Regions from separate parts of the Enterococcus sp. AZ196 genome, predicted to be linked through region 3. Evidence: riboswitches for the same ligand, from Rfam matches in the RefSeq annotation. Region 3 holds a riboswitch; each other region holds the start of a gene.
The links. A riboswitch is a leader RNA that binds a small molecule or an ion and turns the genes downstream of it on or off. The one in region 3 is predicted to bind magnesium.

Region 1 (4,296 bases), 780 kb from region 3:
ATTATACTCGGTTAACAGAACAAACACGAAAACATTTTTTTGCAAAGCTGCAGGCTATTTCAAAGGAACTAAGGAGGAGCTAGATGGAAGCGTTAGAGGTTATGAAGAAGCATCGAACTTATCGGAATTTTGATGAAAATTATCAGTTATCTGATGGTGAGCTGAAAAAAATTTTGCAAGCTAGTCGGCAAGCGCCGAGTTGGATGAATGGACAAATGTACAGTATTATTGTGATAAAAGATCGTGAGATACGTGAAAAGCTCGTGTCTTTAAATCCTGGAAATCCTCATATGCTGCATAGTTCAGTTTTTCTAGTTTTTGTGGCGGATTTGAGACGAACACAAAAGATTGCCGAACATTATGGTGTAGATTATCCTATCAGCGAAGGGACCGATCCATTGATTACAGCTGTGACAGATGCTGCTTTGGCTTTGGAAAATGCAGTGATTGCAACAGAAGCGTTAGGATTAGGTTCTGTAGTAGTTGGTTCAATTAGAAAGGATATTGTGGAAGTCAGTAAACTTTTGAACCTGCCTGAACAGGTGTTGCCAATTGCTGGATTAAGTATCGGAAAACCTACTGTAGAAATGAGAGTTAAACCACGCTTGCCTGAAATGGCGGTCATTCATTATGACACATATCAAGATTATGATTATCAGTTAATTGCAGATTATGATGATACGATGGAAAAATTTGCAGAAGCTCGTGAAACAAAAATTTGGAGTAAAAAATTCGCGGATTATTTTAGTAATAGACCAAATCAAGAAGTTGATAAATTTCTGAAAATGAATAAATTTTTCAAGTAAATGTTTGACACTGAAAGGTAAGTAACATATAGTATGGATGTAAATAAGAATAATTGTTAGGTGAGGCTCCTATATGGACACAGGCTGCTGCCCAAAAATGTCGAGAGACGCCAATGGGTAGAACAGGGATCATCGTGAAGGTGATTCATAACGTAGCTGACAGATTTTGTCTACGCCCTATAGTGCTAAAGCTCGACGATGGACATGAATGGATTTTCGCGCGTGCTCATTTTCGAGTGCGCGCTTTTTTTCTGGTTTCAGCAAGTAGAAAAATGATTTGTCTGGTGAAAATCAAATTTATTTTTCGCAATCTTTTAGAAATGTTTTCTCAATGAGAGATTAGCTGCTAGTCGTAAAGCCAGCCCAACAGTGACCGCAACAAACCAGTGAGAGGATGTGAGGAAGATGGATCATGAGGATAGTCGACCGAAAAATAAATATAACGGGACGACGATGGTTGTCTTGAATTTTAGGAGGAACAACTATGATGAACAAAAAAAACCTTCTTGCTCGCAAAATCAACAAAGATCAAGAACTAAAAAAATTGGCGATTTTATCTGATCGCGATCTTTTCCTAAATTTGCGAACTTCTTTGCATGGGTTATCGGAAGAGGATGCACAAAGTCGTTTGGAGGAGTATGGTCCGAATGAAGTTTCTGCTCAAAAGCCAACACCTGGAATTCTATTGTTTTTACAAGCATTCAATGATCCATTTGTCTATGTTTTAGCACTTTTAGCAATTGTTTCATTGTTGACAAATGATCTTGAGGCAGCAATTGTAATGACGATCATGATTTTAGCCAGTGTTCTAATTACTTTTATCCAAGAATATCGATCACAAAAAGCCAGTATTGAGTTAAAAGAAATGATTGAAAATACATCAGCGATCACTCGTAATGGAGAAACAAAGGAAATTCCGATGGATGAGGTCGTGCCTGGTGACATTTTGACGTTAGCGACTGGCGATATGATTCCGGCAGATGCGGTTTTGATTTGGACGAAGGACCTTTTTGTCAACCAATCATCGCTAACGGGAGAATCGATGCCTGTCGAAAAGTATCTTGCGAAAGAGGTAAAGCTGACCGAAGATATGACGGCATTGGACTTAACTAACCTCGTATTTATGGGAACGGATGTATTAAGTGGTCAGGGAAAAGCAATTATATTAAAGACAGGACAGCAAACTTTTTTTGGTGATATCGCGAAAAATGCGACATCGAAGCGTGGAAAAACGTCCTTTGATATTGGTTTGGCCAAAGTCAGTAAATTATTGTTAAGAATGGTAATGGTATTGTTTCCACTTGTATTTTTGATTAACGGTTTGACGAAAGGGGATTGGAGTAGCGCCTTTTTCTTTGCTATTGCAGTAGCGGTTGGATTGACCCCTGAAATGCTGCCGATGATCGTGAGTTCTAATTTAGCTAAAGGAGCTTTGACTCTTTCAAAACATAAAGTCATCGTAAAAGAGCTGGCTTCGATCCAGAATTTAGGCAGTATGGATGTTTTGTGTACAGATAAGACCGGGACAATCACGGAGGATCGAGTTGTGTTAGTACAACATCTAGATCCGTTAGGGCACGAAAATGAACAGGTCCTAGATTTGGCTTTCATGAACTCGTCATATCAAACTGGTTGGAAAAATCTGATGGATATTGCCGTAATTAATTATTTCGAAGAACAAGATCGCAGATTACCTTTTCAAACGGTTCAAAAAATTGATGAAATCCCGTTTGATTTTTCTCGGCGTCGTCTGACTGTCGTAATGAAAACCGATGAGCATCAATTGATGATTACAAAAGGGGCCGTCGAAGAGATGGCAGCAATTTGCAAATACGTTGAAATTGATGGAGAAATTTTAGAGCTAACACCAGAAATCCGTCAACAATTGCAAACAGTCAATGAAAAAATGAATCGGCAAGGGATGCGAGTTATTACTGTAGCTGTTCGTCGTGATGCCCATGATGAAGCGATATATTCGACTGAGGATGAAAAAGATATGACATTGATTGGCTTCATGGGATTTCTCGATCCTGCGAAAGCTTCGGCTAAACCAGCGATTAAATCGCTGCAGCAACATGGTGTATCAGTGAAAGTTTTAACGGGTGACAATGCTATTGTCGCTCAAAAGGTTTGCCAAGATGTAGGAATCCCTGCAGACGATTATGTTTTAGGGAATCAAATAGATAGAATGACTGATGACGAGCTGTATCAAACAGCTGAAAAAATCAATTTATTTGCAAAGTTGAATCCTATGCAGAAATCTCGAATCATTGAATCTCTGCAAATCAAAGGACATACGGTAGGTTTCATGGGAGATGGAATCAATGATGCGCCAGCTCTACGCAAAGCAGACGTGGGAATATCAGTAGATACTGCAGCAGATATCACAAAAGATGCCAGTTCGATTATCTTATTGGAAAAAAGCTTGAGCGTTTTGGAGAACGGGGTAATTGAAGGTCGCCGTGTATTTAGTAACATGATGAAATATATCAAAATCACTATCAGCTCCAATTTTGGAAATGTGTTCTCGATTTTGGTTGCTAGTGCCTTTTTGCCATTTCTACCGATGCTGTCGCTTCAGTTGCTTTTACAAAATTTAATCTATGATATCGCCCAGTTGACGATTCCATGGGACAATGTAGACGATGAAGAATTACAAGTACCTACTAAATGGGAAACAAAAGGTCTACTTAAATTTACCGTATGCATCGGACCAATCAGTTCCATTTTTGATATTGTGACGTTCTTAGTAATGTGGTTTGTCTTCGGTGCTAATACTGTTGGAGCACAGAGCCTATTCCAAACGGGCTGGTTTATGATTGGCTTGACGACACAAGCTCTAGTTGTTTTAATGGTTCGAACAAAGAAAGTTCCTTTCTTTCAAAGTAGACCAGCACCACAGGTTTTTATCAGCTTACTGTTAGCCGTAGCAGCAGGTGCTTTAGTCGTTCTGACCCCACTTGCGGAACAATTTGAGTTTGTTCATCTACCAAACACTTATTGGTTCTGGTATGTTGGGATTGTCGTTTCCTATATGTTGGCAACGCAATTAGGGAAAGTGTTATATATAAAAATAGCAAAGGAATGGATCTGAACTATAACAGAATGGCCTGTGTTGCCATTCTGTTTCTTTTTTTGTGAAAAGCCGTAACAATTTTTTAGATTGAACAGTTGCACAACGAATCTTTTTTCTTGATTTTGTCATAAATTAGGCGAAATAATTGAAAGATTGCTAATTTTGAAGATAATTATTCTTCTCAATTTGACTAGTAAAAATCGCTTACAAGGCTTGTGCTGCGAGTGTTTTCACAAGTGAAAAAAGTGAAACGCTTTATTTCGTTCAGAATTGGTGAGCAAGTTTGTTGTCAATTGAATATAAAAATGCTAATTTAGAGAAGAAGGGGCAATAGCAATAATACAGATTGACTTGCTGTTGCACTGATAACAAGACTTAATTAACCTAAGAGAGGAAAGTGTGACACCATGGCAG
Region 2 (4,296 bases), on a different contig from region 3:
TTCGCAATTCCCAAAATCAAAATACTCATCGGCTCAGATGCGTTCGGAGTCTTCCGTTTTCCTGTTCGCTCTACGGGAGAATACATCGAGTCCGCCATTTTTTGTGAACTATGATAAAACTTTACTGCAAAAACACTTAAGCCCGAAACAAGCACGACTAAAGCGGCAAGAACACCTAATATCCCCTTCTGCCATGATAAAACACGTGATTTTCTGATTCTCTTGCCTTTCGTCTGAGCTGGCAGCAAATATGGGTAAAATAATGCGGCAGTTCCAAAGGTCAGTCCAGCTCCAAGAAGTAAACCAGTGATAACGTCACTAAAATAGTGAACACCTAAATAAATTCTGCCGCCTGCAACCGCGATCAGCAGAAATAAAAGAACAAGCTTGAGAAGCAACGGCGGTTTTTTCTTGCTGAAAAAATAGAGCAAAAGGACTGAACAAATAAAGGTCGCTATGAGCAGCGAATGTCCACTAGGAAAACTGTAAGAAGTACGGGAGATATATTGGATTTGATCCGGTCGGGAGCGCTGGATCAGCTGCTTCAGTAAATAGCCTGCAGCACTTGCAAAAACCAAGTTCCCCAAAGCCCAAAATGCCAGCCCCTTATCATTTCTCCGCAGCAAAAGGACAGCAAGAGTAATGAAAATGGCGAGCATCGGAGCAATGGTGGCCAACTTAGCTATTGCTCCTACAAAAAGCGTTGCGTAGTAAATGTTTGGCAATCGATATTGAATGAATAGATGATCCAAGTGGTGTAGCCATTGCGCATTTGCTGTAATGGCAGTGGTAAATAAAAGGACTGCAAGCAATGCGCCTATACTTTTTATAAACAATTTTTTTCGCATAATGATTATTGATTCTCCGTTCTTTTTTCAGCTAACGACCTATTTTTCACTAAATCCCAACATAATCCCTAAGCCAATGCCTAGTACGATCAAGGAGGTCCCACCTTGGCTTAGTATCGGTAAGGGAATTCCGGTCAGCGGTAAAATACCAATCGCCGCACCAATGTTTTCAAAAATTTGAAACAGCAGACTAAACACAAACGCTGCTGCAATATAGAGATTCGCTTTATTATTTGTGTTTATTGCCGCAGACAGGACTTGGTAAAACAAATAGAAGTACAGAAAAATCACCAAGGTTCCGCCGATAAACCCAAAGCTCTCACCAATTACGGTAAAGATCATGTCCGATTCACGGACAGGCACATATACGGAAGCTTGCTCTGCCTCTCGCCCAAATAATCCGCCAGATCCAATCGCGTAGAGACTCTGTACCTGCTGATACGCAATAGAATCCCGATATTGAAACGGATCGGCCCAGGCGCGTACCCGATCCAATTGATAGGTTTTAAAGTGCAGCCAATAGAGCAGCCTATTCCCCCATTGACTAAATACTAAAACCAATAATGTGTTCCCTAGAGCGGCCCCCGCACCTGTAATAGCAGCAAGTATCTTCCAATGCACTCCAGAAATAACAAACAGCGCACCTAAAATAGCAATGAAAACCAAACTCGTTCCAAAATCCCGCTGCATGAACATCAACAAGAATGTCGGCAAACTATACAAGGCAATCTTGCCTAAATAATGCAGGTCGCTTTTCATGGTCCGCTGCTGGCAGTTCCGCTCATTGATCAGTGTTAGACGAACCATAAAAAGTATAAAGCTCAACTTCATAAGCTCTGATGGCTGAAAGGAAAAACCGCCAATTCGCAGCCAACGCTTTGTATTCGTTACGGTGTACATCGCGGGATCATAAAACCAATACAAAAGGAGCATTATCCCTAATGATAAAATGTAAAAAACAGGCGCGTATCGTAATAGATGCGCCGTTTTGATCCTGCTGACTACCCCCATCGCCAGCAGTGAAAGCAGGCAGAAAATAATCTGCCTGACTACTACCTTTTTCACCTCTGCTCCGTCTAAATCAGCGGCCATCGCCTGCACACCAACGCTGATCAAATAGAATAAAAAGATCGGCAAAAACAAAGAGTAATTAAATTCGTTGCTCAAACGTTTCATCATTTGTTCGGACCTCCGAAGAAAATTTTAGACAAATACCTAGAGCCGCTGAGAGGATCAGATAGCTGGTTCCTCCATAACTGATAAATGGCAGCGGCACGCCTGTCATGGGAATCAGTCCTAAAATACTGGCAATATTAATACTTGTTTGAATCAGTAATAGTGTTCCAACACCAAAATAAATCAAGCTGATCTGCTGGCTCGTTTCCTTTGCTGCTAGTACAAATAAACGAAGAGCGATCAAAAAAAGCAGCGCTAATACAATTAAGCCGACCACCACACCTAGTTCTTCGACTAAAATCGAATAGACAAAATCCGTTTCTGCAACTGGCAGGTAGCCTTTTTTCGTAATACTGTTCCCTAAACCTCGGCCAAAGAAACCGCCGTTATAAAGAGCATAATAAGAATTGCTCATTTGAAAGCCTTTTCCGTAGGGGTCGAGAAAAGGATCTCTCACTAGCCGAACGCGATCATAGGTATGGGCAAATAATTCCGGCAAAAGATGATGACTGCCCAGCAAAAGAATGACTCCTCCTATCAGTGCAATCCCTGCGATAAGCGTCAAAAAAATGATAAGTGAAAGCTGATAAGGCAATTGAGCAGTCGTGATGATCACTAAAGCAATCCCCCAAATAATAATCGCACCTGTCACTTTTGGCTGAAGCAGGATCAACAAACCGCTGAGTAAAACCAGTCCGCTGGGAACCAGTAGTTCGCGCCTCGTTCGTTTCACTCGGAAAAAATAGGCCAAATAAAGAATCAACGCGACATTCGTTACTTCAGAAGGCTGAAACTGGATGCCCAATAAGGAAACCCATCTTTGTGCGCCATTGATACTGACTCCGCTGATCTTTACCAGCAGCAGACTCACCAATCCTAGCGCCAATAAGCTTTTTGCCAATCCACCCTTCACTAAAACAGCGCATTTCACATGATAAATAATTGCAATCAGCAGCCAGCTCAGACCCATGAAAATGGCCTGTTTACTAAATAGCGTTAGCGGATTTTCTCCTTCGGCCATCAACCGATAAGAACTAGCGCTGAAAACAATTAAAAGACCGATTAGACTTGCTCCCAAATAAGGCAGCAGCAACAGCCAATCGATCTTTTTTCTTTTCATCATATCTCTCTCCCCTTCATCAAGTAATTGTTTGAGACGAGAGAGTCCACAGCAAATAACCTAAAAAAGAGACACCAATCGTTAGCAAAAAAACTAACAAGTTGGGTGTCTCACACAATCAATCTCATCGTCTGAGTTTTAGCACTAAACAACGTAAAGAATTACTCTTAGCTATTTTATGAAAAGCCTTAATCCGACAATTCCTATTTTACACATTGGCGTCTTTCGACGTTTCTGCGCAATAGCCTATGTTTGTTTAGGAGCCTCACCTAACAAGTTTACTTATATTTATTTTCACAAAGAATACTACGTTTTTTGTCAGCAAATAGCAAAAATTTCTATAGAAAACCCAAATTTCTTTAACTTTGCTTATGAAATCCTTTACTAAAAATTTACTAGGAATAACAAACCTTTTATGATATTTACATTAAGTAAAAAAATAGTATTTACTTTTTTACTATTCATTTCTGCTAAATTCTTTGCTTAGATAATTTTTTCGGAAAATACTAGGCCTTTTTCGTCAATAAAATGAATTGTTCAAATAACGAAAATCATCGCATAAAACTTGAACAGTTTATTTATAAAAATTGCTTTATTATTTATTCATTACTAATTACTTACAAAGGAGTTATATTTGTGAAAAAGGCTTTATATTTATCCGCAATCAGTTCTATCATTTTGGGCTCTGTTGTCGGTATTCCTCTCAAAGGGAGTGCTGAAACAAATACATATGACAGCGATTCAACTATTTCAACCAGCTCTGAACCCATTCCCTCTGCTAGTTCAGTAAACAGTATCCATTCAACATCAAGTGAAGCGGAAGCAGCCCCGTCAACCAGCACGTCGGCTTCAAGTGAAAGTACAACGGTTATTCCGTCAGCTGAAACAAGTTCAACAACGAACACAGTCGAAGCACGCGCTGCCAGCTTAGACACTTGGATGCCTGATCCAGTCCTGCAGCAAATCGTCGCAAAAGCTATTGGGAAAACAAAAGATACATTGACCCAAGAAGATATGCCGAAGCTGACCAGCCTCTTCATCCAAAATACCGACACTGCCTTAGCTAGCTTAAAAGGGTTAGAGCTGGCAGGTAATTTGGAATATTTCTACATGAATTCCAATAATCAAATCAGTGATTTTTCCGTGTTAGCC
Region 3 (4,296 bases):
ATGTTGCCAAAAGTCTCTCTCCCAGAAAGAATCCCCTGCTCCAAAATCATCAGATCCTTCTCTAATAGAATCACATCCGCTGACTCTTTAGCGATATCAACTGCTGTATCGACCGATATTCCCACATCAGCAGCCTTCATCGCCGGAGCATCATTAATCCCATCTCCGAGGAAACCTACAGTGTGCCCATTTTCTCTAAGCAAGCTCGTGATTTTTTGTTTTTGCTGCGGATTCAATTTCACAAAAATATTATACTTTTCTGCGATGGTCATTAATTCTTCATCCGTTAAATGGATCAAATCTTCTCCATGAACGATTGCTTCTGCTCCCAGACCTACTTGCTTACAAACAGATTTCGTCACTAATGCATTATCACCTGTTAAGACTTTTACTCCCACACCATTCGCCTTCAACGCTTTCAACGCCTGTTTCGTTGTTTCTTTTGGCGGATCTAAAAATGCAAGATAACCAATTAACACCATTTCAGATTCGTCCGCAATTGAAAATTCACCGACCACACTTGGATTTGTTTTTTGAGCAACACCGATCACACGCAAACCATCCTCATTCAGCTCATGAACTTTTCTTAAAACCTGTTGTCTTACTTCGTTGGTTAGTTCCGTAACCTCACCTTTAAAATCAACGAAGGAGGAAATTTCAAGCATCTCTTCGATCGCACCCTTGGTAATCATTTGTGTCTTACCATAATGATCTTCGACAACAACACTCATTCTGCGACGTTGAAAGTCAAACGGAATTTCATCTACTTTTTTGTAGCGAATATTACTCGTATCTAATTCCTGTTCTGTTGATTCAATAATAGCCACATCAATAAGATTTTTCAGTCCTGTTTGATAATAACTGTTAAGGTATGCATGTTTCAGCACTCGATGGTCTTCTTCTCCCTCGCAATCCAAATGATATTCCAAAATGATCTTGTCTTGTGTTAATGTCCCTGTTTTATCGGTACATAATACGTCAATCGCCCCAAAATTTTGGATCGCATTTAGATTTTTTATAATGGTGCCATTTTTAGCCATTCCGGTAGCACCCTTGACGAGATTCGTCGTAACGATCATCGGCAGCATTTCCGGCGTTAATCCCACAGCGACAGATAAACCGAATAGGAAAGCCTCCATCCAATCTCCTTTGGTAAATCCGTTGATCACGATAACAGTCGGTGCCATCAATGCCATAAATTTGATAAATAAAAACGATGTTTTGCGAATCCCTAATTCAAAGCTTGTTTGAACCGGAGTATCAGATAAAGATTTCGCAACATCACCAAACAAGGTATTCCCCCCAACGGCAACTACGACCCCTTCAGCACTACCGCTGATTACATTGCTTCCCATAAACACTAAATTATCATAACTTGTCTCAGATTCTTTCTTTCCATTCAACTTGTCAGCACTTTTCTCAACTGGATAGCTCTCGCCTGTCAGGGCTGACTGTGAAATAAATAGATCTTTTGCAGAAATCAAACGAATATCAGCTGGAATCATATCTCCAGCAGAAAGTTTAACGACATCTCCACAAACAATTTCTTCCATAGGGATTTCCTTATACTGATTATCTCTGCGTACCGTTGCCGTTACCTTTACGAGTGATTTTAATTTTTCAGCCGCTTTGTTTGAACGTACTGACTGAACCAATGTCATTGTACCGCTGACGAATACCATGACTAATATTATCCCGCTGCCGAAGAAGTCTTTTTCCCCTGGCTCGGGCAAGATTCCTTCTGTGATAAAAGAAATGATTCCTAATCCTATTAGCACCAAAGTAAATGGTGTGATAAATGCTTTTAAAGCTTCTACAAAAAAAGGCGTGGATTTTTTGTATGGTATTTTGTTCTCTCCAAATGTTTCTTTAGCTTCTGCGACTTGCTCCGTTGTTAGTCCAAGCGCTGATGTTTTAAAGGTTTCATAAATACCGTTTGCTGTCTGTTTAGCAAATAGATTGTAATTTGTCTTTGTTACTTTCGTTTGCTTCATGTTCTTCTCCTTCTTCCCGAAAAAAATCTGCCATAATCCTATTCCAATAAATAGGTATAGAATGATATCTTTTATTGTATTCATGGCTTTCTCCCTTATTAAACGGGTTTATGAAGAAAATTGGGCGTTAAAAACAAATAGATAATAGTATCTTCTTGCTTCTTTTTTTCTGACATAAACCCGTGATTATTGAACTACTGTCATCCATTTGTTCTCATCTCCCTTTCTTTAATTTTCTCTAGTGGTGATCGGATATCTTTTTTGTAAATACGCATGATTAATTGACCTTCCTGATAGTCATCTGATATTGACCGATAGTGCAGCTTTTCATAAAATCTCCAGGCCTGCTGTCTTCCTGTAAGAAATACAAAACAAAAACCAAAATTTCTTGCGACCTGTTCTGCGTAAATAAGTAAATTCTTACCTAATCCTGCTCCTTGATAACGAGAATCTATTGCTACTTGTTTGATCTGCACACATTTTGCAGATATCGGATGCAACAATAAGGTTCCTACTACATGAGCCTCCTGCTTAATAATCAAATGAATATCCTTTCTCTCTTCTTGCGGTGCCTTCAATAAAAATGCCTTTCCAGAACTTGCCTTCAACTCCTTATTTCTTAAGGTTAACGCCTCACAATACAATGAGCTGTTCCACTTGGTTAAGGTGAACACTGTTTTACCATAATAAACTCCTCCCTTTTTTATGTTTTGAAAATAGCAATGATCGTTACGCAAAAAAAAGACTTTTCGCTCAAAAACTCAGCGAAAAGCCTTACCAAAAATTCATCCTAAAGAGACAAAGTCATATAGTCGATCTAATCGTTGAGTTTTGGCACTATACAACGTAAAGACAAACATCTTAGCTACCTTAAGAAAAGCCTTGTATTCGACAGTTCCTGTTCTACCCATTGGCGTCTCTCGACATTTTTGGGCAGTAGCCTATGTTTGTATAGGAGCCTCACCTAACAAATCATATTTTATTTTCGAACACAATATAACAAGTTATCAAGCTTCTGTCAAACAGTTTTTTTTAGTATCCTTCCCGTTTGTTTATCAATCATTAAAAACACACCTAAATAGACCTTGGTATATCAGTCTTTTTCATTATAAAAAATAATTATCGAATTTTGAAATTTTTTATTGAAATAAATAGAAAAATATACAATAACACTTCTTTTTTTATGAAGAAATAGAAAAAGTAGAGCCGCGGCGACCGCGACCCTACTTACTCGTAATTTGTCTTTTTTATTAACCAAGTCGAATCTTTTTGATGATTTCTTCGGCTGTTGCAAGGTTCATCCGTTCAGCATTTCTTAATTGTCTAGAAACCTGTGGGATTTCACTAGTGGTCGCACCTGCTGTAATTGCCAATGACCGACTTTGCATCGCCATGTGACCTTTTTGAATCCCATCTGTCACTAAAGCACGAACTGCAGCAAAATTTTGCGCTAACCCAACAGCTACGATAATTTCAGCCAATTCAGCCGCTGATGAGACCTCTAATAACTTCACGCTTAGCTGTGCCTTTGGTAAGACTTTTGTTGCGCCTCCAACAATGCCGACTTTCATTGGCAAAGTCAGCTTTCCAATGAGTTTCTCTCCTTGGATGCTCCACTGTGTCATACCTTCATACCGTCCATTTCGAGCAGCATAAGCATGACAAGCAGCTGCTACCGCACGCGTGTCATTTCCTGTCGCTAAAACAACCGCATCAATTCCATTCATAATCCCTTTATTATGAGTAGCTGCCCGATAAGGATCAATCTTACTGTAATCACTAGCCGCTACGATTTTTTCAGCCAGTTCTTGCGAGAGTTCCTCGACAGAGAGCTCACAGCTTGCCTCAACCAAAGATTGTGTCGCATAGTTACTTAAGATACTAAATAAAATATCCGCATCTGGAATTAATTCTTTTACTTCTTGTGCAACAGCTTCCAACATCGTATTCAAGATATTGGCACCCATCGCATCTTTAGTGTCTACTTCTAAATCGATAGAAAGATAGCCCTCTTCGAAAGTACGAATGTCGAGTGACTGCATTCCGCCACCCCGCTGATAGATCGAAGGATAGCTTTTCTCAGCCGCGGTAAAAAGAGCCTGCTCATGTTCAATAAGAACCTTTTTTACTACTTCAAAATCTGTGACATTTCTCAAAACGATTTGACCTATCATATTTTGATTGATCACATGTGTGTGTATTCCACCAGACTTCGCGATAATTTTTGCTGCATTACTAGCGGCGGCAATTACTGAAGGCTCTTCTGTAACCATTGGAATAGTCTTTTCTTTTCCGTTAATAA

Region 1: linked by a shared signal. The riboswitch ahead of mgtA (magnesium-translocating P-type ATPase) and the one ahead of IGI67_RS06545 (GNAT family N-acetyltransferase) in region 3 are both predicted to bind magnesium.
Region 2: linked by a shared signal. The riboswitch ahead of IGI67_RS22265 (FtsW/RodA/SpoVE family cell cycle protein) and the one ahead of IGI67_RS06545 (GNAT family N-acetyltransferase) in region 3 are both predicted to bind magnesium.

The regions. Positions count from the first base shown of each region.
Region 1 covers NZ_JBIPAM010000001.1:554,632-558,927, forward strand. Annotated here, with positions in the region: gene IGI67_RS02650 (PLP-dependent aminotransferase family protein) at 1-83, shown strand, start outside; gene IGI67_RS02655 (nitroreductase family protein) at 84-806, shown strand; M-box (ykoK) riboswitch at 852-1,016, shown strand; gene mgtA (magnesium-translocating P-type ATPase) at 1,294-3,900, shown strand; gene pdhA (pyruvate dehydrogenase (acetyl-transferring) E1 component subunit alpha) at 4,290-4,296, shown strand, end outside.
Region 2 covers NZ_JBIPAM010000002.1:968,560-972,855, reverse strand. Annotated here, with positions in the region: gene IGI67_RS22275 (phosphatase PAP2/LCP family protein) at 1-848, opposite strand, end outside; gene IGI67_RS22270 (FtsW/RodA/SpoVE family cell cycle protein) at 888-2,024, opposite strand; gene IGI67_RS22265 (FtsW/RodA/SpoVE family cell cycle protein) at 1,999-3,147, opposite strand; M-box (ykoK) riboswitch at 3,261-3,428, opposite strand; gene IGI67_RS22260 (MucBP domain-containing protein) at 3,781-4,296, shown strand, end outside.
Region 3 covers NZ_JBIPAM010000001.1:1,338,544-1,342,839, forward strand. Annotated here, with positions in the region: gene mgtA (magnesium-translocating P-type ATPase) at 1-1,994, opposite strand, end outside; gene IGI67_RS06545 (GNAT family N-acetyltransferase) at 2,195-2,638, opposite strand; M-box (ykoK) riboswitch at 2,804-2,973, opposite strand; gene IGI67_RS06550 (hydroxymethylglutaryl-CoA reductase, degradative) at 3,245-4,296, opposite strand, start outside.